DNA from 2 places in the Streptosporangium vulgare genome. Region 2 is predicted to be linked to the other one. Evidence: riboswitches for the same ligand, from Rfam matches in the RefSeq annotation. Region 2 holds a riboswitch; the other holds the start of a gene.

Region 1 (14,381 bases), on a different contig from region 2:
GTCCGACAGGTCCGACCAGCGGTCGAGCATCGTCTCGTAGGCCTGCCCGGCGTCGACGGCGAGCCGCCTGACCTCCTCGCCCCGGTGCGCGGCGAGATAGGGCAGGAGCCGCTCGGCCGGCACGCCCCGGACGACCTTCTCGGCCGCCTCGGCGGGCAGTCGCCGGATCACGATCTCGTCCCGCTGATCCTCGTAGGGGGTGGACGCCGCGATCAACGGGATCTCGTTGGGGTCGTCCTTGACCGTCTCCGCCCGCAGGTAGTGTCCCTCGACCAGCGCTCCTTCCAAGCCGGCCAGCCGCCCTTCGGCCTCCGGGTCGACGGCGGCGAGCAGGAACGGGAACTCCTGGTAGATCGGCACGCCCGCCTGACCGGGCTTCAGATCCCCCCAGAGGTATTCGTCATTCGCCCCCTGCGCGGTCCGGGTGGACCAGTAGCCGCGGTCGGGCAGCGTCCGCTCGGAGGGGAAGGGGCTGGTCTCCGCCGGGTCCTGCGTCCAGCCGAGCGAGGTCGCCAGCCGGACCCGCCGGCCGCCGGGGAGCTCCTCCTCGGCCCCTTCGACGAACTCGCCCCCGAGCTTGATCCCAGCGAAGTCGACCTTGACGGGGCGGCGGGTGACGTACTCGTACCGGGGTTGCAGGAACGGGATGCGGGTGAGGCCGCGGTCGGTGACGCGAGTGCGCTCCACGCGCAGCATCGTGCGGTCGCCCTCGTGCAGCAGGCCCGTCACGTCGATCCTGACGCTCACCGGTTGCACCACGTAGCCGATCATGCCGATCGGGGCGGCGACCTCGACGCCGTTGATCCGCTCGATCCGTTCGTACTGGTCGAAGGTGATGCCGCCGAAGATGCCCGACAGGTAGTTGGCGCGGACCAGCCCCCGCGACCGCTCGACGGCGGTGGCCGAGTTCTTCGGACGGACCAGGATGTCGTACTGCGCGCGGAAGTTCTCCCTGACCGTGCCGACGATCTCCAGTCGCTGGGTCTCCGCGGTGCCGGTCAGCACGGTGAAGCCCGTCGCCGCGATCACGATGCCGAGCAGCAGCACCAGCGCACGGCCGATTCGGTGCCGCAGCTGGGACAGCACGAGGCGGATCATCCAAGGCGCCCGATCCGGTCGAGCACGCCCTCGGCGGGCGTCACCCGGTCGTCGCCGACGATCCTGCCGTCCCGCATCCGCACCACCCGGTCGCAGGCCGCCGCCACCTCGGGATTGTGCGTGGCGACCAGCATGGTCATGCCGTACTCCTCCCGGACCGACAGCAGCAGATCGACGATCTCCTGGCCGGTGACGCTGTCGAGGTTGCCGGTCGGCTCGTCCGCGAGGAGCAGGGGCGGGTGGGCGATCAGCGCGCGGGCGATCGCCACCCGCTGCAACTGCCCGCCGGAGAGCTCGCCGGGCAGCGCCCGCTCCCGGCCGGCCAGCCCGACCGCGGCGAGCAGTTCCCTGGCGCGGGCTCGGCGGTCGAAGGCCACCCGGCGCGGAAGCACCGGGACGAGCACGTTGTCCAGCAGGCTCAGCGCCGGGAGCAGATGGAAGCGCTGGAAGACGAAGCCCACCGCGCGCCGGTGCCGGTCCAGCCCCCGGCGGCCGAGATCGTCGACGCGCCTCCCGCCGACGTGGATCTCACCCTGGTCGGGGAGATCCATCACGCCGACGAGATGGAGCAGCGTGGACTTTCCCGCCCCCGAGGGCCCCATGAACGCGACCGCCTGACCGGCCTTGATGTCCAGGTCGACCTCGTCGAGTGCCCGTGTGGGGCCGTGGACGCGGCTGACGCCCCGCACGCTGACTTCTACGCTCATGGCAGATACATTGTCACAATGTATGAAGATTCGGGAAGCACCTATCTTGTGACAATGTAGGAATCATGCCACTCAGCCATGCCGTGCTCACCCTGCTGGCCGACGGCCCCAGCCACGGCTACGAACTCAAGGCGCGTTTCGAATCGACGGTCGGTCCCCAGTGGGGCGGCCTCAACATCGGGCACCTGTACCAGATCCTGGACCGGCTGGTCAGGGACGGTCACGTCACCCGCAGCCACGTCACCCAGAACGACCGCCCGGACAAGACGCTCTACCGGCTGACCGAGACGGGCGCCGCCGAGCTCCGGGAGTGGGCGGCCGCCCCGTGGGTCCGCTCGTCGGGGTTCCGGGACGAGTTGTTCCTCAAGCTGCTCGCGGCCACCCGGCTGGGCACCGACGCCCTCGGCGCGTTCGTGTCCGCGCAGCGCCAGGCCTACCTGTCGGACCTGGCCGCGCTGACGCGGCTGCGCCGCGAGCAGGACGACCCCCTGGTGTCCCTGCTCGTCGACGCGGCCATCGCGCACACCAGGGCCGACCTGCAGATCGTCGACGGCGCCGAGGAGCGTCTGGCCGCGACGGCCTCGGGCGGCGCGGCCGTGGACACCGCGGGGATCGATGACCCCGGATGGGCCGAGGAGTCCGTACGGGCCGAGGACGCCGGGTGAACCGGGGACACCGTACGGACCGAGAAGGCTGTACGAACCGAGGACGCGCAGGCGGGGGACGGCATCGCCGATGAGAACAGGGGATTTCGCTCGGCCGGTGCGGGCGGTTAGGCTGGCCGCTGACACCGATGAATCCCGTGCGGGAGAGCGTCCTGACACCCAGGCCAGGACCCCTGAAGGAGCAAGCCCTCCCCGCGAACCTCTCAAGGCAAAGGACCGTGCGGGTAGGTGCCCTCTGGAAAGCAGGTCCCACGACCTCGCCGAAGGTGAAAATCCGGTAAAACCCGGATGAAACTCTCAGGCACCCACGACAGAGGGGGAGGATGCTCTCATCTGTCCCTTGTCTGAGGTGCGCACATGTCCCGACCTACGCCGCTGCGCGGCGTGCACGAGTCCCTCGGCGCGACGCTGACCGACTTCGCGGGCTGGCTGATGCCGCTCCGCTACGGCAGCGAGTCGGCCGAGCACAACGCGGTCCGCCAGGCGGCCGGCCTGTTCGACCTCTCCCACATGGGCGAGATCTTCGTGACCGGGCCGCAGGCCGCCGAGGCCCTCGACCACGCCCTGGTCGGCCACCTCTCCGCGCTGGAGCCCGGCCGCGCCCGCTACACGATGATCGTCGACGCCGAGGGCGGCGTGCTGGACGACCTCATCGTCTACCGGCTCGCCCCCGCCGAGTTCATGGTCGTCGCCAACGCCTCCAACTACCCGCGGGTGGCCGCCGAGCTCACCGGCCGCGCCAAGGGCTTCGACGCCGTGGTGGACGACCGCTCCGAGCAGTACGCGCTGGTCGCGATCCAGGGCCCGCGCTCCGCGGAGATCCTGGGCGCGCTCACCGACGCCGACCTCGACGGGCTCAGGTACTACGCCGGCCTGCCCGCCGTCGTCGCGGGCCGCGAGGCTCTCATCGCCCGTACGGGCTACACCGGCGAGGACGGCTTCGAGCTGTTCGTCTCCGCCGAGGACGCGGAGCCGGTCTGGGCCGCCCTCACCGAGGCGGGCGCGCCGCACGGCCTGATCCCCGCGGGCCTGTCCGCGCGCGACACCCTCCGGCTGGAGGCCGGGATGCCGCTGTACGGCAACGAGCTGTCGGCCGGGCTCACCCCGTTCGACGCCGGGCTGGGCCGTGTGGTGAGGTTTGACAAGCCGGGCGACTTCGTCGGCCGGGCCGCCCTCGAATCACGCAAGGACGTCCCGCCGTCGCGCCGCCTGGTCGGTCTGATCGCGACCGGCCGCAGGGTGCCCCGGCACGGGTATCCGGTGGTGGTCGCCGGTGACGGCACGGTCGTCGGCGAGGTCACCAGCGGGGCCCCCTCCCAGACACTGGGCAGGCCCATCGCGATGGCCTACGTGGACAACGGCCTGTCGTCAGGACTGGCCGTGGACATCAGGGGCAGCCACGAGCCGGTCGAGGTGGTCGCACTGCCTTTCTACAGGAGGAAAAAATGAGCAGCATTCCCGAGGACCTGCACTACACCAAGGAACACGAGTGGATCTCCGGCATCGATGACGGCCTCACCCTCACCGTCGGCATCACCGCCTACGCGGCCGAGGCGCTGGGCGACGTGGTCTACGTGCAGGTGCCCGAGGTCGGCTCGACCGTCGCCTCCGGTGACGCGGTCGGCGAGGTCGAGTCGACCAAGTCGGTGAGCGACATCTTCGCGCCGGTCTCCGGCGAGATCGTCGAGGTCAACCAGGCCGTCGTGGACGACCCCTCGCTGGTCAACAGCGACTCCTACGGCGACGGTTGGCTGTTCCGCGTACGTCTTGAGGGCTCCGCCGACGACCTGCTGTCGCCGGAGGAGTACGCCGCGCTCACCTCGGGTGAGTCCTAAGCCTCTCCCCCCTCGCGTCACGGCCACGCGCGTCCGGAGGACGCGCGTGGCCGTCCACGCTGGAAGGATTCAGATGACGATCAGTGTCTTCGATCTCTTCAAGATCGGAATCGGCCCGTCCAGCTCGCACACCGGCGGCCCGATGGCCGCCGCCCACAAGTTCGCCCGCGGCCTCCACCAGGACGGGCTCCTGGAGAAGACCGCCCGGGTGAGCGCCATCTTGTACGGCTCGCTGGGCCTGACCGGCAAGGGCCACGGCAGTGACAAGGCCGTGCTGCTCGGCCTGTCGGGTGAGAAGCCCGAGCTGGTCGACGTCGACACGGTCGACGAGCGGCTCGCCGCCATGCGCGAGTCCGGCACCCTCTCCCTGTACGGCTCCCGCGAGATCCCCTTCGTCATCGGCGAGGACCTCGTCTTCGAGCGCAAGGTCTCGCTCCCCGGCCACCCCAACGGCATGCGCTTCACCGCGCTGTCCGAGTCCGGCGAGACGATCCGCGAGAAGGTCTACTACTCGGTGGGCGGCGGCTTCGTCGTCGACGAGAACGCCACCGGCGCCGACCGGATCAAACCCGACGACACCGTCCTGCCGTACCCCTTCACCACGGCCGCCGAGCTGCTCGCCCAGTGCGCGGAGACCGGGCTGTCGATCTCCGGGCTGATGCTGGAGAACGAGCGGGCGTTCGGCCGCACCGAGGCCGAGATCCGCGACCAGTTGCTCGTCCTGTGGCGGGTCATGAGCGAGTGCGTGCAACGCGGCATCGGCAAGGAGGGCGTGCTGCCCGGCGGCCTGAAGGTCCGCCGCCGCGCCCACCAGCTCCACCGGCAGCTGCGGAGCGAGCCGGCGGAGAAGGACTCGCTGCAGACGATGGACTGGGTCTCGCTGTTCGCCCTCGCGGTCAACGAGGAGAACGCCGCCGGAGGCCGCATCGTCACCGCGCCCACCAACGGCGCCGCGGGCATCATCCCGGCCGTGCTCACCTACTACGACCGCTTCACGAAGGACCCCGACGACGAGGGCGTGATCCGCTTCCTGCTGACCGCGGGGGCGATCGGCGTGCTCTTCAAGGAGAACGCCTCCATCTCCGGCGCCGAGGTCGGCTGCCAGGGCGAGGTCGGCTCGGCCTGCTCGATGGCCGCCGCCGGGCTCACCGAGGTGATGGGCGGGACCCCCGAGCAGGTCGAGAACGCCGCCGAGATCGGCATCGAGCACAACCTGGGGCTGACCTGCGACCCGATCGGCGGCCTGGTGCAGATCCCGTGCATCGAGCGCAACGCGGTCGCCTCGATCAAGGCCATCGCCGCCGCCAGGATCGCGATGCGCGGCGACGGCCGCCACTTCGTCTCGCTGGACAAGGCCATCAAGACGATGCGCGACACCGGCCGCGACATGCTCGACAAGTACAAGGAGACCAGCCGGGGAGGGCTCGCGGTCAACGTCATCGAGTGCTGAGCGGGCCCGGGTTCCCGGTCGGCGCGTGGGAGCGCGCGGGAGGAGGGTCGCGGATCCCTGGGAACATACAACTCGATCACCAACAAATTTCGCATCACATGCAAGACCCTCTGATCCCACGCCTATGCTGGGTGGCCATGTGCGCGGGACTCGGGAGGTCGCGGTGGTAACGGGAACGCACCCGGCAAGCCGTTCCCGTCGCTCCCAGCGCCCCGCGAAACCCTCCCGCCCCCTGCGGGCGCTCCGCTTCCTCGGGTCGCACTGGCTCTTCGTCACCGCCCTGCTGGCGGGCGGCGGCCTGCGGGTCCTCGCCATGCTCGGCTACCGGCCCGCCCTGTGGTTCTGGGCCGACTCCTTCGTCTACCTGAACGCCGGGCTCGACCCCCGCCCCCTGGAGTCCCGCCCGGCGGGCTACGCGCTGTTCCTGTGGATCCTCAAGCCGCTGTCCAGCGTCCCCGCGGTGGTCGCGGTGCAGCACCTGCTCGGGCTGGCCGTGGCCGTCTGCGTCTACCTGCTGCTGCGCAGGCTGGGCGGGCTGCCCGGGTGGGGCGCGACGCTCGCCACGCTGCCGGTGCTGCTGGACGCCTACCAGCTCCAGCTCGAACACCTCGTCATGGCGGACCTGCTCTTCCAGTTCCTGGCGGTGCTGGCGGTCACGCTGCTGCTGTGGCGGCGCCGCCCCGCGGTGTGGGTCGCGGCGCTGGCCGGAGCGCTGCTGGCCGCGGCGACCGTCACCCGCACGATCGGGCTGCCGCTGATCGCCGTGGCGCTGGTCTCCATGCTGATCCGCCGGGCCGGGTGGCGGGCGGTCGTCGCCGCGACGCTGGCCGCCGCGATCGGCCTGGGCTCGTACGCGGCCTGGTTTCGGGCCGAGCACGGCAGCTTCGGACTGACCAGGGGGAACGCCTTCCTCTGGGCGCGGACGATGACCTTCGCCGACTGCGACAGGATCCACCCGGCCGGTCCCGAGGCGGCCCTGTGCCCCGTCGAACCGCTCGGACAGCGCGCGGCGCCGCCGACCTACATCTGGGACGGCGACTCGCCGCTGAACAAGGTCAAGGGCAGCTGGGCGGAGCGCGACGCGCTCGCGGGCGCCTTCGCCACCCAGGCCATCATGGCCCAGCCGTTCGACTTCCTGCGGGCGGGCCTGGACGACGCGGCCCACATCTTCGACTGGACGCGGCGCGTCTACCCGGCCCCCGGGCCGCAGAGCACCTACGTCTTCCCCGACACCGTGCGCCCCTTCTCCCCGGGGGCAGCCTCGCAGGGCAAGACCGCCGAGCAGCTGACCGTGGCCTACCAGGGCTCGTCGGGGGCGCCGGTGATCGCCGAGCCGTACGCGGGCTGGCTGCGCGGCTACCAGGAGTACGGCTTCGTGCGGGGCCCGTACCTCGCGGTGATCCTGCTGGTCGGCCTGGTCGGCGTGCTGATGCGACTGCGGCGGCTCGGCGGCGCGGTGCTGCTGCCCTGGGCTGCGGGGACGATGCTGCTGATCCTGCCGCCCTTCATCGCGGCCTTCGACCACCGCTACGTCATCCCCGCCCTCCCGCTGGTCTGCCTCGCCGCCGGACTGGCCTTCGGGGTGAGGCGCGAGGAGAACGCCCCCGAGCCGGCGGCCGGGGAACCGGACGAGGATCCGCCGTACGAGGGACCCGGCGACGAGGACCCGTCCCACGACACGACGACCGAGCGTCCGGTGTACGCGAGCCCCGTCGGGGAGACGGGGTACGGGTCCTACGACGGGCAGGGACACCGGGGTACCGCGTACGGAAGCACCGGGTACGGAGACGCCGCGTACGGGGACACGGCGGAGCGGCCTGTGTACGGCGCGACAGGCGAACGTCCGGCGCGCGGCGTCACCGGAGAGCGGCCCGCGCACGGAGGAGCGGCCGAGCGGTCCGCGTACGGCGCGACAGGCGAGGGGCCCGCGTACGGAGGGACGGGTGAGCGGCCGGTGTTCGGGGGGACGGGTGACCAGCCGGTGTTCGGCAGGTCAGCGGCGGCGGACGTGCAGGCGAACCACCACGCCGAGTTCTACCTCCCCGAGCGCCCGTCGGACCTTCCCCACCGCGTCCCTGTTCAGCCTGGCCACGAGCTTCCCGACGTCGGCCGCGGGCGCGCAGGCCACCCCGATGCGCAACCGCTCGTGCCGTATGTACCTGACGCGGACACGGGTGAGCCCTTCGACTTCTTTAAGAGCAACCCCGAGCATGGCGGTCCCCGTCCCGGTCCGCCTGCCCCACCGCCCCCATCCCAGGGCGTGTAGCAGCCACCGCACCGCCAGGAGGGCCAGCGCCACCAGCAGCAGCGCGACCAGCCAGCCCAGCCACGGATGCGCGGCCAGCCACCCGGGGAACCCCTTGCGCACGAGCCTGGCTCCGGGCGACTGGCCGGGGAGGTCACCGCGTCCTCGCAGGAAGGCGTAGAGCCCCGCGCACGCCAGCACCGTCCCGGTGACGGCCAGGCCGATCCGGTTGCCCAGGTAGGGCCTCATCACGCCTTCTTCCTGCGCAGCCGCACGACGACGTCACCCGCGCACATCGCGCCCAGCCCGGACAGGCGGTCGCCCACCGCGGCGCCCACCCGGCGCAGCACGGGCCCGGTCCGCTCGGCGTCGGTGAACACGGTGACCTCGACGATCCGCGACGTGAGCCGGACCCGGGCCCCGTTCACCTCGTCCACCGCCTCGGCGGCCTCCCGCAGCGTGCGGCGAAGCCCGGACCTGGTGATGCCGATCACCATGTGCGGGTCTCCCGACTCCAGCGGCACCAGCCGGGTCCGTCCCGGCAGCGCGGCGAGCGCGAGCATCACCAGGCCCGCCGCCATGGCGAGCGTCGACGCGGCGAACGTGGCCGGATCCGACCAGTTCCACGCGCCGACGCCGTTGACGAGCCGCCGGTAGGGCATCCGCGCGACCGGCGACTCCATGAGCAGGCCCACCGTCACCGAGGCCGAGACCACCAGCACGGCGGACACCGCCAGGGCCGCGGGGACGCCGGCGGGGGTCCTGCCCGGCCGCAGCAACCGTACCGACCTGCGCCGGACGTCCTGGAACTGCTCGGCCGCCGCCTTGCCTCCCGAGCCTCCGGCGGTGGTCCCCGCGCCGCCGGTGCCTCCCGAGCCCGCCAGGATGTCCTGGAGAGTAGTCGTCATTCGGTCATGTGTACGCGTTCGGGCAGGACCGGGGCGGGGATCAACCACCCACTTACACGATCTTGGACCCCTCCTGGCGGGAGCATTGACCACCCGTCCGACAACATGAATCTTGCTCATATTCGCTGGAGCCGGGTTATCCTGCGGACATGGACGACCGCCAGCGCTACGACCGGGCCACAGCGCACCTGGATCCCCCCTTCGCCGTCCTCGACCTGCCCGCCCTGCACGCCAACGCCGAGGCGATGGCCCGCCGGGCCGGGGGAAAGCCGATCAGGGTCGCCAGCAAGTCCGTCAGGTCCCGCGCCGTGCTCGAACGCATCCTCGCCATGGACGGCTTCACCGGGATCATGGCCTTCACCCTCCCCGAGGCCCTCTGGCTCGTCTCCACCGGGATGCGGGACGTGCTGGTCGCGTACCCCACCGTCGACCGCGCCGCGCTCGCCGAGCTGGCCGCGGGACCGGTCGCGGCACGGGAGATCACGATCATGGTGGACCACAGCGAGCACCTGGACCTCATCGAGTCCGCCGTCTCCGGAGTCCGCGACCGCCACGAGATCCGGCTCTGCCTGGACGTCGACGCGGGCTACCTCGCCTTCGGCGGCCGGTTCAGGGCGGGGGTCCGCCGCTCCCCCGTCCGCGAGGTCGACCAGGCCGCCGACCTGGCCACCGAGATCGCGAAACGGCCCGGATTCCGGCTCGTGGGCCTGATGGCGTACGAGGCGCAGATCGCCGGGGTCGGCGACGACGCCCCGGGCAACCCCGCCCTCATGCGGGCCGTCCGCCTGATGCAGGCCCGCTCCCGGCGCGAGCTGATCACGCGCAGGGGCCGGATCGTCCAGGCCGTCCGCCAGATCACCGACCTGGAGTTCGTCAACGGAGGCGGCACCGGCAGCATCGAGAAGACCACCAGGGAGAGGGCCGTCACCGAGATCGCCGCCGGGTCCGGCTTCTTCCACCCCCGCCTGTTCGACTTCTACCGGGGATTCACCGGCCGGCCCGCCGCCCTGTTCGCCCTGCCCGTCGTACGCCGCCCCGCCCCCGGCGTCGTCACCGTCCTCGGCGGCGGCTACCCCGCCTCCGGCGCCCCCGGTGAGAACCGCCTGCCCCAGCCCTACCTGCCGTGCGGGCTGCGCTACGACGCCGACGAGGGAGCCGGAGAGGTGCAGACCCCCCTCATCGGGCAGGCCGCCGAGGACCTGCGCGCCGGTGACCGGGTTTGGTTCCGGCACGCCAAGGCGGGCGAGCTCTGCGAGCGCTTCGCGAGCCTGCACCTGATCGACGGGGACGAGGTCGTGGACGAGGTCCCCACCTACCGCGGCGAGGGCCGCACCTTCCTCTGACCCCTCTTCCCTCTGCCGCGAAGAGGGTGTCGCACGAGAGCCTGAACGCCTGCTCCCCCTGCCCCTTCTCCCCTCCCTCTGTCCCTTCTCCCCTCTGCCCTCTCCGCTCCTTCCGGCGGACCCGCAGTGGCCCTTTCCCCTCCGGCGGACCCCTGGCGGCCCTTTCCCCTCCGGCGGATCCATGACCGGGAGCGGTGGAACCCAGGCTCCGTCACCGGGGACGGCGGAAACTCCGGCAGGGCGGCGCCCCTTCTCGACCCCGGCACCGCCCGGGACGCGGGAGCGGGTCCGCGCACGCGAAACGGGCACCCGCCGCTACCCCGGCGAGTGCCCGTTCCTGCCACATCTCAGCCTCTCCCCCTCCGGGACGACGGCCCGCGGTGCTCCCGCGCCCGGGGGGACCGGACCTCCGAGGTATCTCAGAAGCCCAGGTCGAGCTCTTCCCACCTGCTGCACTTGTAGGTCGACGAGCTCCGGTACTTGACCTGGCAGGTCTTGACCCGCACCTCGCTGACGTCGTGCGCGGTGACGCGGAAGCGCTTGGTGTCGTCGTAGCTGCACAGCCTGTCGCGCTTGGCGACGTCCCAGTCCTCGTCGCCGGACGAGATGATCTGGACCTCGACGTAGGCGCAACGACCGCCCTGGCGGAGGGTGCGCCCGTCACCGTCGTACAGCTCACCCCGCAGCCTGAACGTGTTGTCCTCCTCGTCGTCGCCCTCGACGGAGTACTCGGCCTCCAGCGTGGCCAGGCCGTTCCTGGACTCCTGCTCGAAGCTGTCGTCGAAGTCGCGCGCCGCCGAGGACGCCGAAGACGCCGAAGACGCCGAAGACACGGACGCTGACGTCGCGGCGAAGGCGGCCGGAGCCACCGTCAGCATGAGACCGGTGGTCGCCACCACCGCGATCGCGGCGCGAATGATGTTTTTCATGGATTTACCCCTCCCTTTCACCTACTGCGATGTTCCGCGCGCAGGAAAAAGGTCACATGAGTAAACCCCTACTCAATTCGGGGCCGCCGACCGGTCATCGGCGACGTTCGAAACCCCCGGTCAGCGACGACGGCGCCGCCACAACACGACCATCGCGCCGAGCGCCAGCACCGTGCCCACCCCGATCAGGATCGGCGCCAGGTCCGGCCGGTCGTCCGCCCACAGTTCCTCGGGCTCGCCTGCGAGCTTGACCGGCTTCGGCCCGGCCACCCCGCCCACCATGTCACCGACCTGGGCGACGAGATGCTCCGCGTTCGCCCTGACCTTCGCCACACCACGTGCCGCGACCCGCTTGGGGCTCACCCGGTCCGCGATGGCGTCCACCGTCTGGGCCAACTCCGCGCGCGTGCGCTCGATCTGCCGCTCCAACTCCGCGGGATCGGTGTCCGCCATGGCTCTCCCTCCCTACTTCTTGACATTGATCAGTCTGTCAGGTCCTACCCGCCCACGACACTTCGGACAGGCCGGTAAGTTGACCGGGGAACCATTCCTCGGAGGAACACCATGAAACTCGAGCCGGGCGACGCCGCCCCGGACTTCACGCTTCCCGCCGCCGACGGCACGACCGTGTCGCTGGAGGCACACCGCGGCAAGCGCGTCATCCTCTACTTCTACCCCGCCGCGATGACCCCGGGCTGCACCAAGCAGGCCTGCGACTTCCGCGACAGCCTCGCCTCGCTGACCTCGGCCGGATTCGCCGTGCTCGGCGTCTCGAAGGACAGCCCGGCCAAGCTCGCCAAGTTCGTCGAGCACGACGCCCTGACCTTCCCGCTCCTGTCCGACCCCTCCCTTGAGGTCCACAAGGCCTACGACGCGTACGGGGAGAAGACGATGTACGGCAAGACGACCGTCGGGGTCATCCGCTCCACCTTCGTCATCGACGCCGACGGCAAGATCGAGAAGGCTCTCTACAACGTGAAGGCGACCGGCCACGTGGCCCGCCTCCGCCGCGAACTCGGCCTCGACTAAAACCCGTTTCTCGCCATTTAATACGACGTGCGCATGCCCCAGGAATTGTCAGTCCCATTACCTAGACTTGGGGCGTGCCCACCAAATACAAATACACCCCCGAAATGCTCGCGGAGGCCGCGGCCAACTCCCGCAGCATCGCCGACGTCCTACGCCGCCTCGTCATCACCATCGCGGGCGGCAACCACGCCCATATCAGCCGCCAGCTGAAGCGCTTCGGAATCGACACGTCGCACTTTCGCAGGACCTCCCCCAACAGAGGGAAGCCCTCACCGCGACGCAGTCGTCCGGAACAGGTTCTCGCCGTACGACCGGAGGGCAGCCCGCGTCCGAACCCCGGGCAGCTCAGACGCATCTTGATCGAGATCGGGATGCCGTATCGCTGCGCGGGATGTAGGATCGAGGGCGCCTGGCAAGGCCAGCCATTGACACTGCACGTTGACCACATCAATGGCGACTGGCTGGACAACAGAAAAGAAAACCTGCGATTCCTCTGCCCTAATTGCCATTCACAAACAGAGAGTTTCGCAGGAAAGAATAGGGGTCGTAGCCCAACGGTAGAGGCAACGATTTTAGGTGTCGTACAGAGCGGGTTCGAATCCCGTCGACCCCACAAAACAATTCAGAGTCGCCCAGTCGAAATAAAGTCGATAGACACCAGCGTAACAATATCGGTCCAGGATTCGTTCTTCATAGAATATCGCCGGAGCGAAAAACGCTTCGCGTCGAGATCCGCGGTCATACGCAGGGCGATTCAGCTGATGCGCGAGTCCGTCCTCGCGGAGGACCGCGCCGCCGCGTCGGGTGACGCGGCCGAGAGCGGTGACGCGGATTCGCCTGGCCGCGCCGCGCGGGCCGGCTCCGGCGAGTCGCCCGCGCAGGGTCCGGTCTCGTCCGGGATGGCGCGATGTCCGCCGCCGAACGGGAGAACCTCCGCGGATCGACTCTGGTGATCGAGCGAGATCACCGGAACATCCGGGTGGGCGGGGCAGCGGCTATCCGCCGTGGCGGCGGTCGTCCGGCATCGCGGGCCATCCGGCGCGTTACGGGGAAGCGGTGCGGGAAAACGTCAGGTCGCGCGGCCCGTTCCCGTGGCCGCGCGACCCGGCGTCGTTGTGATTGATCACCACAAACTATCTCCCTTTACTCACCCCAGAGGGCGCTCCCGAAAACAATGGTGCCCCAGAGACCGTAAAGGCTGTGTAAGCCGTACCGAATGTCCGGCCGGTGTGCGACCTGAGTCGTACACCGGGTTCCACCTTGAGGGGGAAGGTCGCTGATCTGCGCATCCGTATCGTGGTGATGTGTTCGGCAGACTACGCGCCTGGAGCGGGCGCCATCCCAGGATCACGGACGCCCTGTGGCTGACTCCGTTCCTGCTGGTCTCTCTGCTCAACGTCTGGACCGTCGGGGTGGTCGACCTGGTGGCCTGGGGGGCGGCGAAACTCGGGGTATGGGGGTTCGCGGGGCTGTCGCTGCTGCTGTTCGTACCGCTGTTCTGGCTGCGCGAGCGTCCCGTCGTGGTCTTCGCGGTCATCTCGCTGACCTCTTTCGTCCAGTGGCTCGCCGGGGTGCCGACCCTGTTCTTCAACGTCTCGGTGCTGGTCGCCATGTACGGCGTGGCGTCACGACGCCCGCTGCGCTGGGCGGTCGGGGCGGGGCTGGTGGTGGAGCTGGGGTTGTTCCTGGTGTTCGGTCGGGTGCCCCAGGGGCTTGACCTGCGCGCCTTCGCCACGGCCTCGGCGTTCGCGATCGCGATCTGGACGGCGGGGATCTACGCGAACACCCGCCGCCGTTACCTGGAGGGGCTGGAGGAGCGGGCCGAGCGGGCCGAGCGGGAGCGCGACCAGCAGGCCAGGCTGGCGGCCGCGGCGGAGCGGGCCCGGATCGCCCGTGAGCTGCACGACGTGGTCGCGCACAACGTGAGTGTGATCATCGTTCAGGCCGACGGGGCGGGGTACGCGATCGACAGCGATCCCGAGCAGGCGCGCAGGGCGATGCAGGCGGTCTCGGCCACGGGCCGCAGGGCGCTGGCGGAGATGCGGCGGATGGTGGGCGTGTTGCGGGCCGACGGCGTCCAGGAGGAGTACGCTCCGCAGCCGAGCCTGTCGCAGCTGGACGGTCTGGTGGCGCAGGTGCGGGAGTCGGGGTTGCCGGTGGAGCTGCGGGTGT
Region 2 (14,381 bases):
GTGCCGGGGCCGAGCTCGACGATCACGGGATCGCCCCGGTGCGGGATCGGCGAGGCCACCGCCTCGGCGAGCCGCCGCGAACTCGGCGCCACCGCTCCAACGGTGCCCGGCGAGCGGATCCACTGCCCCAGGAAGAGCGTGGTGTCATTGGTCATGGTTTGAAGGGTAGAGGGTGCGGGAGGGCGGGCCGTACGCCATTTGGCCGATCTTTGCGGCCTCAGGGAGGAGGGATCCTCCCCTCCCCGAGGATGACCGGGGAGGATGACCGGGCCCTGAGGATGACGGGGGCCTGAGGATGACCCGGGCCGGTGCGGGCCGGGCGCGGCCGGCCCGCGCCTCCTCTCGCGCCCGCCCGTACGCGAGGCGGGACCGCGGGTCGGCCGCGCCCGCATCCACCCGGCCGCATCCGACGCAGTAGTGTCACCATCAGGTACGGGGAGGGGGATCAGCCGGTGAATCCGGAAGCATCGGGGGCCGAGGACCGGATCTGGACGGTCCCCAACGCGTTGAGCCTGGCCAGGCTCCTGGGAGTGCCGGTTTTCCTGTGGCTGGTGCTGGGCCCGAAGGCGGACGGCTGGGCCGTCGCCCTGCTGATGCTGGCCGGGTTCTCCGACTGGCTCGACGGCAAGATCGCCCGCGCCTGGAACCAGACCAGCAGGCTCGGCCGCCTGCTCGACCCGCTGGCCGACCGCCTCTACATCCTGGCCACCCTGTTCGGCCTCGCCATGCGCGAGATCATCCCCTGGTGGCTGGCGCTGGCCATCCCGCTGCGCGACGTGATGCTGCTGGGCATCCCGCTCGTCCTGCGCCGCCTCGGGTACGGTCCCGCGCTGCCCGTGCACTTCCTCGGCAAGGCCGCCACGGCCAACCTGCTCTACGCCTTCCCACTGCTCTTCCTGGCCCACCACCCCTCCTGGTACGCCGAGGCGGCGGGGATCGTCGGCTGGTCCCTGGCGATCTGGGGCACAGGCCTGTACTGGTGGTCCGGAGTGCTGTATTGGGTACAGGTGCGTCAGCTGACAAGCGAGGCCAAACGCCTTAAGAGGTGATCTGTGAAGGCCGTCGTCATGGCGGGCGGGGAGGGGACACGGCTCCGGCCGATGACCGCGAACCAGCCCAAACCTCTCCTACCCGTGATCAATCGGCCGATCATGGAGCATGTGCTTCGCCTGCTCAAACGGCACGGCTTCACCGAGACGGTGGTCACCGTGCAGTTCCTGGCCGCCCTGGTCCGCAACTACTTCGGCGACGGCGACGAGCTCGGCATGAGCCTGTACTACGCCACCGAGGACACGCCGCTCGGCACCGCGGGCAGCGTGAAGAACGCCGCCGACCGGCTCCGTGACGACCGCTTCCTGGTCATCTCCGGCGACGCGCTGACCGACATCGACCTGACCGACATGATCCGCTTCCACCGCGAGAACGGCGCGATGGTCACGATCGGGCTCAAGCGCGTCCCCAACCCGCTGGAGTTCGGCATCGTGATCGTCGACGACCAGGGCAGGGTGGAGCGCTTCCTGGAGAAGCCGACCTGGGGCCAGGTCTTCTCCGACACCGCCAACACCGGCATCTACGTGATGGAGCCCGAGGTCCTCGACGAGATCGCGGCCGGGGGGTCCGTCGACTGGTCGGGCGACGTGTTCCCCAGGCTGCTGGAGCGCGGCGCCCCGCTGTACGGCTACGTGGCCGACGGCTACTGGGAGGACGTCGGCACCCACGAGAGCTACCTCAAGGCCCAGGCCGACGTCCTGTCCGGCCGGGTCAAGGTCGACATCGACGCCTTCGAGGTCTCGCCGGGCGTCTGGGTCGCCGAGGGGGCCTCGGTCGACGCCGACGCCGTCCTCAAGGGGCCCCTGTACGTCGGCGACTACGCCAAGGTCGAGGCGGGCGCCGAGCTGCGCGAGTACACCGTGCTGGGCAGCAACGCGGTGGTCAGGGAGGGGGCCTTCCTGCACCGCGCGGTCGTCCACGACAACGTCTACGTCGGCCCCAGCGCCCACCTGCGCGGCTGCGTGATCGGCAAGAACACCGACCTGATGACCGCCGCCAGGGTCGAGGAGGGCGCCGTCGTCGGCGACGAGTGCATCATCGAGGCCGAGGCGTACATCTCCTCCGGCGTCAAGATCTACCCGTTCAAGACCATCGAGGCCGGGGCGGTGATCAACAACAGCGTCATCTGGGAGCCGCGCGCCCAGCGCAACCTGTTCGGCCCCCGGGGGGTCTCGGGACTGGTCAACGTGGAGATCACCCCCGAGCTGTGCGTACGGCTGGCCAGCGCCTACGCCACCACCCTGAAGAAGGGCGCCTCGGTGATCACCTCCCGCGACTCCTCCCGCGCCGCGCGGGCGCTGAAGCGGGCCGTGATCAGCGCCCTGAACGCCAGCGCGATCAACGTGCTCGACCTGGAGGCGTCCCCGCTCCCGGTGGCCCGCTTCCACACCGCCAGGGAGAACGCCGTCGGCGGCATCGCGCTGCGCACCACCCCCGGTGATCCGCAGAGCGTCGACATCGTCTTCATGGACGAGCACGGCGCGGACCTGTCGCCGGCGGCCCAGCGCAAGCTGGACCGGGTCTTCTCCCGGCAGGAGTTCCGCCGCGCCTTCCCCGGGGAGATCGCCGAGCTGAGCTTCCCCGCCAGGGCGGTGGAGGACTACACGCACGAGCTGCTGCGCCTGGTCGACATCAGCGGGGTGCGCGACGCCGACATGAAGGTCGTGGTCGACTGCGCGGGAGGCACCTCCTCGCTGGTGCTGCCCAGCCTGCTGGGCCGGGTGGGGGTGGACGTGCTGACCGTCAACAACCGGCTGGACGACGCCTCGCCCACCGAGACCCTCGCCGAGCGCCGCCGTGACCTGCAACGCCTCTCGGAGCTCGTCAGCTCCTCCAGGGCGGCCTTCGGGGTGCGCTTCGACCCGGTGGGGGAGCGGGTCGCGCTGGTGGACGAGAAGGGCCAGCTGATCAGCGAGGAGCGCGCCCTGCTGGTGGTGCTCGACCTGGTCGCCGCCGAGCGGCGCGGCGGCAGGGTGGCGCTGCCGGTCACCACCACCCGGGTGGCCGAGCAGGTCTGCAGGTTCCACGGCGTCCAGGCCGAGTGGACCTCCACCGCGATCGACGCGCTCACCGCCGCCGCCAGGGGGCCAGAGATGATCTTCGCCGCCGACGGGCGCGGCGGTTTCATCGTGCCCGAGTTCGGGCCCACGGTGGACGGCCTGGCGGTGTTCCTGCGCCTGCTGGGCCTGGTCGCCAGGACCCGGCTCTCGCTCAGCCAGATCGACGCCAGGATCCCCGAGGCCAAGCTGCTGCGCCGGACCGTGCCGACCCCGTGGGCGGCCAAGGGCGCGGTGATGCGCTCGGTCATCGAGGCCGCCGAGCACTACCGCATCGACACCACCGACGGGGTGCGGGTCGTCGCAGAGGACGGCAGCTGGACCCTGGTGCTGCCCGACCCGACGGAGGCGGTCACCCATCTGTGGGCCGAGGGGTTCGACGTCGACTCCGCGCAGACCCTGATCGAGCACTGGGCGCGGGTGGTCGAGGAGGCAGCGGGTGGCTGACGGGACCCGGCCCCGGCCGGTGCGCCGCAGGCGCGGGGCGGGCATGGGGCGGGGGTTCCCCGCCGGGCCGGAGGCAGGGCCGGAAGCCGGGGAAGCCGGGCGGGAAAGGGCTCGGACGGGGGTCCCGGGCCGAGCGGTTGCCACAAACACAGCGCGGCGCCATGGACCGGAGACAGTGCCCCACTGTAACTTTGTCACCGACCGTACCCGCGGTTCAGCGTCAACCTTGACCTTCGCCCCTCATCACTGTAGGTTGCGGCATTCGCAGTCCGAGAAAACACTTGAGAAGCGAAGAAGCGAGGCGCGCATCACTGAGCACCGTTGCCGCGTCTTCGCGGTAGGAGGCCGAGCCGATCGATGCCGAGCGTCTACTGCACGCAGTGCGGTCATGCCAATCCTGAGGATGCCCGTTTCTGTTCACGATGCGGGTCGCCGCTTACCAAAGCCGAGACCCCCGGAGACAGCACATCGACGATTTCTCTCTCCGGGATCGAGGCCTACGAGGCGGAGACAGGTGAGACGCTTCTCGCCGAACGGCAGGCCGTCGAGCAGTTGCCCCCGGGCACCGCGCTGCTGGTCGCGATGCGCGGTCCCAACGCCGGCAGCCGGTTCCTGCTCGACAGCGACCTCACCACCGTGGGCCGCCACCCCGAGAGCGACATCTTCCTCGACGACATCACGGTCTCGCGGCGCCACGTCGAGTTCTACCGGCGCGGCGGCGGGGTCTTCACCGTCCGCGACGTCGGCAGCCTGAACGGCACGTACGTGAACCGTGAGCGGATCGAGGAGGTCCCGCTGTACGGCGGGGACGAGGTGCAGATCGGCAAGTTCCGCCTCGTCTTCCTCACCCGCGGCGCCGCTGGAGGATGATGAGCTCGCAGGCCGCTCGTGCGCACATGAGCATCGGGGAGGTGCTCGCTCTCCTGCAGGGCGAGTTCCCCGATGTCAGCATCTCCAAGATTCGTTTCCTGGAGGGCGAGGGGCTGATCGAGCCGGAGCGCAGTCCCTCCGGTTACCGCAAGTTCACCTACGCCGACGTCGAGCGGCTGCGTTACATCCTCAGCGAGCAGCGTGACCGCTACCTGCCGCTGCGCGTCATCAAGGATCATCTGGAGGCGGCCGACCGCGAGGAGCGTCCGGCCGCCCGGCCGCGCGCCGTCCCCGACGACGCGCCCCCGGAGGTCCGGCTCACCCGCGAGGAGCTGCTCGCCGCCGCCGAGCTCGACGAGGAGACCCTCGCCGAGCTGGAGGACTACGGCCTGCTCGCCGCGGTGGCCCGCTACTACGACGCCGAGGCGCTGGCCGTGGCCCGCAGCGTAGGGGCCCTCGCCGCCTTCGGCCTGCGGGCCCGCCATCTGCGGGCCGTCAAGGCCGCCGCCGAGCGCGAGGCGGGGCTGGTCGAGCAGGCCGTCGCCCCGCTCCTGCGCCGCCGTGGCCCCGGCGCCATCGACCAGGCCGACGAGACGGCCAGGGAGATCTCCGGCCTGCTGCTGGAATTGCACGCCTCTCTGCTGCGTTCCGGCGTTCGTGGGGCCCTGGGCCGGTGAGAACCTGACCAGGCACTCGTACCCCCACGAGTGTTACGTTGAACAAACCGGTCGGAATCCAGCGAAGACGGAGCAGCCCGTGTTGCAGATGGAGGTCGTGGGCGTTCGAGTTGAGATGCCCTCCAACCAGCCGATCGTCTTGCTGAAAGAGACGCATGGGGAGCGTTACCTACCTATCTGGATCGGCATGACGGAGGCCACGGCGATCGCCATGGCCCAGGCCGAGGAGCCACCGCCTCGGCCGCTCACCCATGACCTGTTCCGCGACGTGCTCGAAGGGCTCGGGGTCCGGCTGAGCACGGTCAACATCGTCGCCCTGCGCGACGGCATCTTCTTCGCGGATCTCGTGTTCTCCAACGGGGTCGAGGTGAGCGCGCGTCCCTCGGACTCGATCGCCTTGGCACTTCGCACCGGCGCACGTATCTTCGCGAGTGAGGACGTGGTCCGGGAGGCGGGGGTGATCATCCCCGACGACCAGGAGGACGAGGTGGAGAAGTTCAGGGAGTTCCTTGACACGATCACACCCGAGGACTTCGGCCGCGCGGGGTAGGAATTTCGGTGCATTTACGCTTCACGACGCGCCGGGTGGGGTCGTTGACTGGACTTGGCCCCAGTCCTACGGTGCAAGTGAAACCCGCGGCCGTGCGTAAACCCCCAGATCAGGCCGTGGGATGAGAGAAAGCCGGAGGTCCGCGTGGCGGTCAGCAGCGGCGAGGGTAGAAACGCCGATCAGGATGACCCGGAACGGCGCCAGTCGGCACGTCAGCGCGCGGGTGAAGAGGGTCTGCTGTTCGACGGGCAACCGGTGAAGGTGCCCGCCGACATCGGCTACCGCGGTCCCACGGCCTGTTCCGCGGCCGGCATCACCTACCGGCAACTCGACTACTGGGCGCGCACCGGCCTGGTCGAGCCCACCGTGCGAGCCGCCCACGGCTCCGGCTCCCAGCGGCTGTACGGCTTTCGCGACATCCTGGTCCTCAAGGTCGTCAAGCGGCTCCTCGACACCGGCGTCTCCCTCCAGCAGATCCGCATCGCCGTGCAGCACCTGCGCGACCGGGGCGTCAACGACCTGGCCGGGATCACCCTGATGAGCGACGGGGTGAGCGTCTACGAGTGCACCTCGCCCGACGAGGTCATCGACCTGCTCCAGGGCGGTCAGGGAGTCTTCGGCATAGCGCTGGGACGGGTGTGGCAGGAGGTGGAGGGCTCCCTCGCGGATCTACCGGGCGAACGTGCGGAGTCGAGCGACGGCCCTTTAGGAGATCATCAGGCCGATGAGCTGGCCCGCCGTCGCAGAGCACGACGAACCGGGTAAACTCGGACTTGCCACTGACCCTGTGCGGGAGAGACCCCGACCGCGATCGGGGCGCCGAAGGAGCAACCTCCCCGGAATCTCTCAGGCACCCGGTACCGCACGGACGAGGCAACTCTGGAAAGCAGGCGCGCCCGCCAGGCGCGACTCACCGACGGTGCAAGCCGCCCGACACGGGGCAGGTGAAGCTCTCAGGTCACGACCCCGCACGACGGTCGTGATGACAGAGGGGGAGACCAGGCATACGCCCGCGCCCAGCGCCGGTCTCCACCCCGTCCCGGGAGGCTTCACCATGACCGACCTGTCATCGCTCAGCGAACTCGGCTCCCCTCCGTTCGCGACCCGCCACATAGGGCCGGACGACGCCGGCCAGACCCGCATGCTGGAGGCGGTCGGATTCGCCTCCGTCGCCGACCTGGTCGCGGTGGCCGTACCCGAGGCGATCCGCTCCTCGGAGCGGCTGAGCCTGCCCCCGGCGGCCGGGGAGTCCGAGACCCTCGCCGAGCTGCGGGTCCTCGCCGGGCGCAACACCGTGCTCACCTCGATGATCGGCCTCGGCTACCACGACACGATCACCCCGGGCGTCATCCGCCGCAACCTCCTGGAGAACCCGGGCTGGTACACCGCGTACACGCCCTACCAGCCGGAGATCTCCCAGGGCCGGTTGGAGGCCCTGATCAACTTCCAGACCGTCGTCTCCGACCTGACCGCCCTCGACGTGGCCGGGGCCTCCCTGCTGGACGAGGCCACCGCCGCCGCCGAGGCGATGACCCTCGCCCGCCGCGCGGGCCGCGGCCCCTCGAAGGTGTTCGTGGTGGACGCCGACGCGCTGCCGCAGACCAAGGCGGTGCTGCGCACCCGCGCCGAGCCGCTCGGCATCGAGCTGGTCGAGAGCGACTTCACCGAGGAGCTTCCCGAGTGCTTCGGGGTGCTCGTGCAGTATCCCGGTGCCAGCGGCAGGGTCCGCGACTTCCGCGCCATCGCCGACGCCGCCCACGCGCGCGGCGCCCAGGTGGTCGCCGCCGCCGACCTGCTGGCCCTCACCCTCCTGGCCGCGCCCGGCGAGCTCGGCGCCGACATCGCGGTCGGCTCCTCGCAGCGCTTCGGCGTCCCCCTCGGCTTCGGCGGCCCGCACGCCGCCTACATGGCGGTCCGCGACGGCCTCCAGCGCCAGCTGCCGGGCCGCCTGGTGGGCGTCTCCCAGGACGCCGACCGGCGCCCCGCGTACCGGCTCGCGCTCCAGACCCGCGAGCAGCACATCCGCCGCGAGAAGGCCACCAGCAACATCTGCACCGCGCAGGTGCTGCTCGCCGTGATCGCCGGCATGTACGCCGTCTACCACGGCCCCGAGGGCCTGCGCAGGATCGGCCGGCGCACCCACCGGTACGCCGTCGTGCTCGCCGAGGGCCTGCGCCAGGGCGGCGTCGAGGTCGTGCACGACACCTTCTTCGACACCGTGCTCGCCAGGGTGCCCGGCCGGGCCGCGAAGGTCGTCGCCGCGGCCCGCGACAACGGGGTGAACCTGCGCCTGGTCGACGCCGACCACGTGGGCGTCACCTGCGACGAGAGGACCGAGCTCCTCCACCTGGAGCAGGTCCTGGCCGCCTTCGAGGTCAGCGGCGCCGTGCTCGCCGACCTCGACGCCGCCGCGCACGACGCGCTGCCCGCCGCGCTGGCCCGGGTCAGCGACTACCTGACCCACCCGGTCTTCCACAGCCACCGCTCCGAGACGGCGATGCTGCGCTACCTGCGCAGGCTCCAGGACAAGGACATCGCGCTCGACCGGTCGATGATCCCGCTGGGCTCCTGCACCATGAAGCTCAACGCGACCACCGAGATGGAGCCGATCACCTGGCCGGAGTTCGCCGGGCTGCACCCCTACGCGCCCGAGGACCAGGCCGCGGGCTACATCGAGCTGATCGGGGAGCTGGAGCGCTGGCTGGCCGAGGTGACCGGCTACGACGCCGTGTCGCTCCAGCCGAACGCCGGCTCCCAGGGCGAGTTCGCCGGGCTCCTGGCGATCCGCGCCTACCACACCGCGCGCGGCGAGTCGGGCCGCGACGTCTGCCTGATCCCCTCGTCCGCCCACGGCACCAACGCCGCGAGCGCCGTGATGGCGGGCATGCGCGTGGCCGTGGTCGCCTGTGACGACCAGGGCAACGTGGACGTCGACGACCTCGTCGCGAAGATCGAGAAGCACCGCGAGCAGCTTGCCGCGATCATGGTGACCTACCCGTCCACGCACGGCGTGTACGAGGAGACGATCGTCCGGATCTGCGAGCTGGTGCACGAGGCCGGCGGGCAGGTCTACGTCGACGGCGCCAATCTCAACGCGCTGGTCGGCCTGGCCAGGCCGGGGGAGTTCGGGGCGGACGTCTCCCACCTGAACCTGCACAAGACCTTCTGCATCCCGCACGGCGGCGGCGGCCCCGGCGTCGGCCCGGTCGCGGTCCGCGCCCACCTGGCCGACTACCTGCCCGGCCACCCGCTGCGCGAGGGTACCGCGGTCGGCCCGGTCTCGGCCGCGCCGTACGGCTCCGCGGGCATCCTGCCCATCTCCTGGGCCTACATCCGGATGATGGGCGCCGACGGCCTGAAGGCGGCCACCGAGCAGGCCATCCTGTCGGCCAACTACCTGGCCCGCAGGCTCAGCCCCCACTACCCGGTCCTCTACACCGGCCGCGGCGGCCTCGTCGCCCACGAGTGCATCGTGGACCTGCGCCAGATCACCAAGGAGACCGGGGTGACGGTCGACGACGTGGCCAAGCGCCTCATCGACTACGGCTTCCACGCCCCGACCATGTCCTTCCCGGTGGCCGGCACGCTGATGATCGAGCCGACCGAGAGCGAGGACCTGGCCGAGCTCGACCGGTTCTGCGAGGCGATGATCGCGATCCGCGAGGAGATCGCGAAGGTCGCCTCCGGGGCGTACGACAGGACCGACAACCCGCTGCGCAACGCCCCGCACACGGCCGACAGCCTCGTCGCCGACGAGTGGGGCCACCCCTACGGCCGGACCGAGGCGGCCTACCCGCTGCCGTCGGTGCGCGAGGGCAAGTACTGGTCGCCGGTCCGCCGCATCGACCAGGCCTACGGCGACCGCAACCTGGTCTGCTCCTGCCCTCCCCTGGAGGCGTACGAGGACTGATCGCCGAGGGGAGCGGGAAGCCCGCGCGAACCGCGATATTCGCGGGGAATGCGACAGGACGGAGGGCGCCCCGAGTCGTTAGGCTCGGGGCGTCTCCGTATCCGGAAGGATCCTGCATGCCTGAGGTGGACACCCGTCCCTTGGACACCGCGCGAAGACTGGCCGAGTCGGGGGACCTCGACGGCGCCGCCGCGATCTTCGCCGAGCTGGTCGCCGATCCCGGCGAGCCCGACCGGGCCCAGGCGGCGGTGGGGCTCGCGGTGGTACTGGAGGAGAGCGGGGACGTGGCGGGCTCGCGCGCGGCCGCGCGCACCGCGCTGGCGACCGGGCACCCGGAGTTCGCCGCCCAGGCCGCCTGCCTGCTCGCGGGAAGCTTCGAGCGGGAGGGCCTGGCCGACCAGGCCCGCGCCGCCTGGCAGGCCGCGCTGGGCGTGGGCCACCCCGACTACGTCCCGCTGGCGCACATGGCCCTCGCCAGGCTCGCCACGGGCGAGCAGGAGGCCGAGCGGTCGCTGCGTGACGCGCTGGCCACCGGCGACCCGGAGATCGCTCCTCGTGCCGCCCAGCGGCTGGCGGAGGTGTTCCTGGAGGAGGGGGAGCCGGGGGAGGCCGCCCAGGTGCTCCTGGAGGCGCTCGCGGTGCCCGACGCGGCCGAGGTGCCGAGGCTGCGGGTGATGCTCGGCATCGCCCATCTGGAGCTGGCGTGCGCGGAGTTCTCCGGTGCGATCGAGGAGGGCGGCGACGTCGAGACCGGCGCGCTGGCGATCGAGCTCCTGGCCCGCACGCTCCCGCTCAGGGGACGTGACGAGGACGCCGAGCGCGTGTGGCGCTACGGCCTGGACAGCGCCGACGAGGATCTCGCCGGTGAGGTCCGCCTCCGCCTCGACCGGGACCTCTGACCTGCCTCTGGCCTCTGGGGCGCGGCGCGCGCCGGTCCCGCGCGCGGGCGTCGTGGTGCTCGTCGTGCCCGTGGGAGACGTCACACGGGCACCGGGTGGTTGTGGGGTGTCCGTGGGGCCTCTGTGGGCACCGGCACCCGGGCACCGGCCGTCCGGCCTCCCGCGAAGCCGCGGGGCTTCCCGGAGGGTGTCAGTCGCGCTCCCGCCAGCGGCTCAGGGCGTGGGCGAAGTTGATCGCCACGATCCCGCCCCAGGCCAGCAGCAGCCCGGCGGTGCCCGCGTTCTGCGCCGCGATGGCGGTCAGCGGGATCCCGATGCCCATCGAGCCGAGGGCGATCGGGATCGAGCCGTTCGAGCTCTTGCGTGACTTGGCCATCGGCGCCCCGGCGGCGTGCATCTCGGCGCGCACCCGGTGGGCGATGGTCGCGTCGAGACGTGACACGAACGACTCGATGAGGGCGGTCTCGTACTCGGGGCCGAGGTCGCGGCGGGCCTCGACGGTGGCGCGCATGTCCTGGCGGATATCTTGGTAGTCCTGCACGCCTCGATTGTTCCTTCCGGCCGGTCGCCGGGCATCAGCCGATAGGAGGAGATCCGTGTCCACCTCCGACTCCACCCCCCTCACCGGGGCGTCCACGCCGGGGCTCCGGCTCGCGGCCCGCGCGGTCGCGCCCATGGAGATCGCGACCCCGCACGGCCCGGCGCTGGTGGAGGTCGACGAGGTGGCCGGCCCGCGCTTCCTGCTGGTGCTCACCCACGGCTCGGCCGGGGGAGTGGACGCCCCGGACCTGCTCGCCGTACGGGACGCCGCGACGGCGGTCGGCGGGACGGTCGCGCGGGTGCTCCAGCCGTTCCGGATGCGCGGGGCCCGCGCGCCGGGGTCGGCGGTCAAGCAGGACGAGGCGTGGGAGACGCTGGTGGCCGACCTGCGCGGGCGCTACCCGGGGCTGCCGCTGGCGCAGGGCGGGCGGAGCAACGGGGCCCGGGTCGCGTGCCGCACGGCCGGGAGGGTCGGGGCCCGCGCGGTCGTCGCGCTGGCGTTCCCGCTGCACCCGCCGGGGAAGCCGGAGCGGTCACGCGCCGGGGAGCTGCGCGCGGCGGGGGTGGACGTGCTGGTGGTGAACGGAGACCGTGACCCGTTCGGCGTGCCCGAGGCGGCGGACGCCGCGCGCCTGGTGGTGCTGCCGGGAGAGGGTCACGACCTCGGGAGGAATCCCGTCAGGGTGGGCGAGGTGGTCGCCGAGTGGCTCGACACGAGGATGCGGCCGGGCTCGGTGGACCCGCTCAGCGTGACCGGTCGGGTGTGACGAGCCTCAGACGACGCCGGCCAGCGGCCGGTGCGGCTCGATGACGGCACCGTCCGGGAGGAGCTCGCCGGTGTCGTCGAACAACACCACACCGTTGCAGAGCAGGCTCCAGCCCTGCTCAGGGTGGGCCGCCATGGTGCGGGCGGCTTCGCGGTCCAGCGCGTCGGCGGACGGACAGGACGGCTCGTGCGGGCACATCGGCGTGCCTCCGGATCTCTCGTGTCGGCTCGCCCGGTCACACCGGGCACGGGTGGGCATCGGACATCCGGCGGCACCGTCACCGATGGGTCTCCGTTCCCACGTATGACGGGGACGAGCATCTGAATGTTGATATGTGGCCGTGCGGCCCTAACAGAACGAGGGCCGCACATCAAGCAGATCAAGTGTGCGATCGATCGCACCTCGGCGACATAGCCCGTTAGGACTGTTTGGGAACTGGTATCGGGTCAGTCCGTCAGGGCTTTGTCAGGGGATGTGACCTATAACACAGGATGCCTCATATAAGGATATTCGACCAAGTGCGACACGCCGCCCGGCGGGTAAACGATCGGTTACAAGTTGCTGACGTGTGTCGATCGGGGTTTTCAAACCCCCGGTCGGCCCCTTACCGGGTCCGGGGCGCGCCCAGACCGGCCAGGAGGGCGTCCAGTCCGTGTTCGAAGTCGGCGTCCGCCGCCGGGCTGCCGCCTCCCCTGGAGGGGGGACGCCAGGGCTCGTCCTCGTCGCCCGAGGGCTCGGCCCAGCCCGACTGCTGCACCTCCACCGCCACCGCGCCGAAGACGTAGGCCCGCAGGGCCCGCACCGCCCCCGCGGGGTCGGCCAGGCCCGCGTCGGCCAGCTGGTCGGTCTGCTCCCTGATGGCGACGGCCGCCCTGCCCCTCGGCGGCTTGGTCAGGGCGAGGGCCAGCACCCCGGGATGCTCCCTCAGCGCGGCCCGGCTCGCCCGGCACCAGGCCCTCGCGCTCTCCTGCCAGCTCTCGCCGGGCTCGGCGTGGACGGTGGTGACGTGCTCGGCCAGCGCGTCCATCAGGGCGTCCTTGCCGCGCGGCAGGTGGTGGTAGATGGCCATCGCCTCCACCTGGAGCGCGTCGCCCAGCCGCCGCATCGTCAGGCGCCGGAGCCCCTGACCGTCGGCGATGTGGAGGGCGGCGTCGATGATGCGCTCCCTGGAGAGCGGGACGGGCGGTCGCTTGGCAGGCATGGGAGGCATCCTGCCACCGTCACCTTACTGCGTAAAGGACGGCGCGCCGGACAGGACGAACATCCGGCCCGCGAGACCACCGGGCGGCGAGCCGGTCCGCTGGGGTCCGGCTGAGTGTGTGGGGTGGGGACGGACCGCGTAGGCTACGAGCGGTGATCTGCCGGAGGAGACCCGGCGACCGGCGAGAGAGGGAAGAAGATGGCGTTTTTCCGACCGCGCGTGAGCCGGGAGGCGGAGGTTCGTCACCACGCTGACCAGGAGGTCGGGAAGAGCTTCCCCGAGCTCCTGCGGAAGGCGCGCGAGGCCGAGGCCGAGGTACGCCGGGCACAGGCCGCCGCGGCCCCCGTGCAGGAGCTGCGAGCCGCCGGGCTCGCCTTCGACAGGGCGCTCACCGAGGCCCTGCGCGCGGCCGAGGCCAACCAGCGCGCGACGTTCGGGATCAGGTCGTACGACGACCGGATCCGCCGCCGCAAGGGCAGGGCCACCCCGAAGGGCGCCGAGTGGACCGCCGAGGTCAACCGCCTGCGCACCCTCCGCGAGCAGAACCGGCTGACGGGCATCCCCAGGGTCCCGCGTCCGGTCACCGCCTCCGCCCGCTGATCTCCGTTCCCGCTCCTCACCCCCGGTCCGCACCGGGGTCTTCGCTCGTGGGCGCCGGGGCGCGGGGCTGATCCGCCCCCGGCCCTCCCGCCGGCCTTCGCCCGCGGACCCGGTTCGAACGGCCTCTCGCCGCCCGTCACACGTTCCGTGACGGGCGGTCTCGCCGTTCCGGAACGGGCCCCGCGCGGGCGCCCGCCCGCACCTCGTGCCGGATCCGTCCTCGCGGCCACCCATCCGTGTGCCGTACTCCCGTCCGCGCTGTCCAGGCCCCGCGTCCGTCGGTCCGGGGCCGCCGTGTACGCCGGTCCGGGTTCGTGTACGCCGGCTTCGGGCCCTCGCGTACGCCGGAACGCTAGGCGGGCGGCGTGCGCGGCCGAGACGGAGGGGGGCCGCCGCCCGCGGACGGCGGTCAGGGGCGTCCCGTGGCGGCGGCTCCGGGGCCTTTGGTGCCCATGACGAGGCCACCGTCCCGGGAAGCCCGGGAGGCCGGAGATGGTTCCTGCCCGCCGATCACGCTCACCTCGCTGATGATTCCGGTTCGCCCTGCCTTCCTCGCCTTGGCTGTCGAGAGCGTGACGGGTGAGGAGTGAAAGGTGATCCGGCCCCTGGTGATCGGCATCTTGACATTGCCGCCAATGGGGTGAATTTTAGGTTAGGCTTCCCTAAGAAGACGTTTTGCCCTGTGGTCTCTCCGGCCACTCGTCCAACACCGTGACCAGGCGCCTCGCTGAGGTGCACGCATCTATGCCATTTTCGCCTGCCTTTTCCGTGCCCGGACGGTCCTCGCGTCCGGCGGGGAAACGGCGGTCGCCG

The links. A riboswitch is a leader RNA that binds a small molecule or an ion and turns the genes downstream of it on or off. The one in region 2 is predicted to bind glycine.
Region 1: it holds a riboswitch for glycine, as region 2 does, so the genes downstream of both, gcvT (glycine cleavage system aminomethyltransferase GcvT) here and gcvP (aminomethyl-transferring glycine dehydrogenase) in region 2, are expected to answer to the same signal.

Annotation. Positions count from the first base shown of each region.
Region 1 is NZ_JBHMBS010000003.1:560,014-574,394, reverse strand. Features, by position in the region: gene ACFFRH_RS09255 (FtsX-like permease family protein) at 1-1,086, opposite strand, end outside; gene ACFFRH_RS09250 (ABC transporter ATP-binding protein) at 1,095-1,805, opposite strand; gene ACFFRH_RS09245 (helix-turn-helix transcriptional regulator) at 1,871-2,470, shown strand; glycine riboswitch at 2,601-2,699, shown strand; glycine riboswitch at 2,700-2,794, shown strand; gene gcvT (glycine cleavage system aminomethyltransferase GcvT) at 2,828-3,919, shown strand; gene gcvH (glycine cleavage system protein GcvH) at 3,916-4,305, shown strand; gene ACFFRH_RS09230 (L-serine ammonia-lyase) at 4,379-5,755, shown strand; gene ACFFRH_RS09225 (hypothetical protein) at 5,919-8,021, shown strand; gene ACFFRH_RS09220 (DUF6286 domain-containing protein) at 8,249-8,908, opposite strand; gene ACFFRH_RS09215 (amino acid deaminase/aldolase) at 9,058-10,251, shown strand; gene ACFFRH_RS09210 (hypothetical protein) at 10,671-11,180, opposite strand; gene ACFFRH_RS09205 (DUF3618 domain-containing protein) at 11,301-11,633, opposite strand; gene bcp (thioredoxin-dependent thiol peroxidase) at 11,745-12,209, shown strand; partial or broken gene ACFFRH_RS09195 (hypothetical protein) at 12,314-12,715, shown strand; tRNA gene ACFFRH_RS09190 (tRNA-Leu) at 12,750-12,822, shown strand; gene ACFFRH_RS09185 (sensor histidine kinase) at 13,514-14,381, shown strand, end outside.
Region 2 is NZ_JBHMBS010000014.1:171,599-185,979, reverse strand. Features, by position in the region: gene ACFFRH_RS27445 (class I SAM-dependent methyltransferase) at 1-155, opposite strand, end outside; gene clsA (cardiolipin synthase ClsA) at 453-1,049, shown strand; gene ACFFRH_RS27435 (sugar phosphate nucleotidyltransferase) at 1,053-3,554, shown strand; gene ACFFRH_RS27430 (double zinc ribbon and FHA domain-containing protein) at 3,912-4,424, shown strand; gene ftsR (transcriptional regulator FtsR) at 4,451-5,101, shown strand; gene ACFFRH_RS27420 (bifunctional nuclease family protein) at 5,181-5,651, shown strand; gene ACFFRH_RS27415 (MerR family transcriptional regulator) at 5,796-6,416, shown strand; glycine riboswitch at 6,432-6,524, shown strand; gene gcvP (aminomethyl-transferring glycine dehydrogenase) at 6,706-9,561, shown strand; gene ACFFRH_RS27405 (tetratricopeptide repeat protein) at 9,678-10,460, shown strand; gene ACFFRH_RS27400 (hypothetical protein) at 10,651-11,001, opposite strand; gene ACFFRH_RS27395 (alpha/beta hydrolase family protein) at 11,135-11,767, shown strand; gene ACFFRH_RS27390 (DUF5999 family protein) at 11,774-11,965, opposite strand; gene ACFFRH_RS27385 (TetR/AcrR family transcriptional regulator C-terminal domain-containing protein) at 12,372-12,968, opposite strand; gene ACFFRH_RS27380 (hypothetical protein) at 13,167-13,568, shown strand.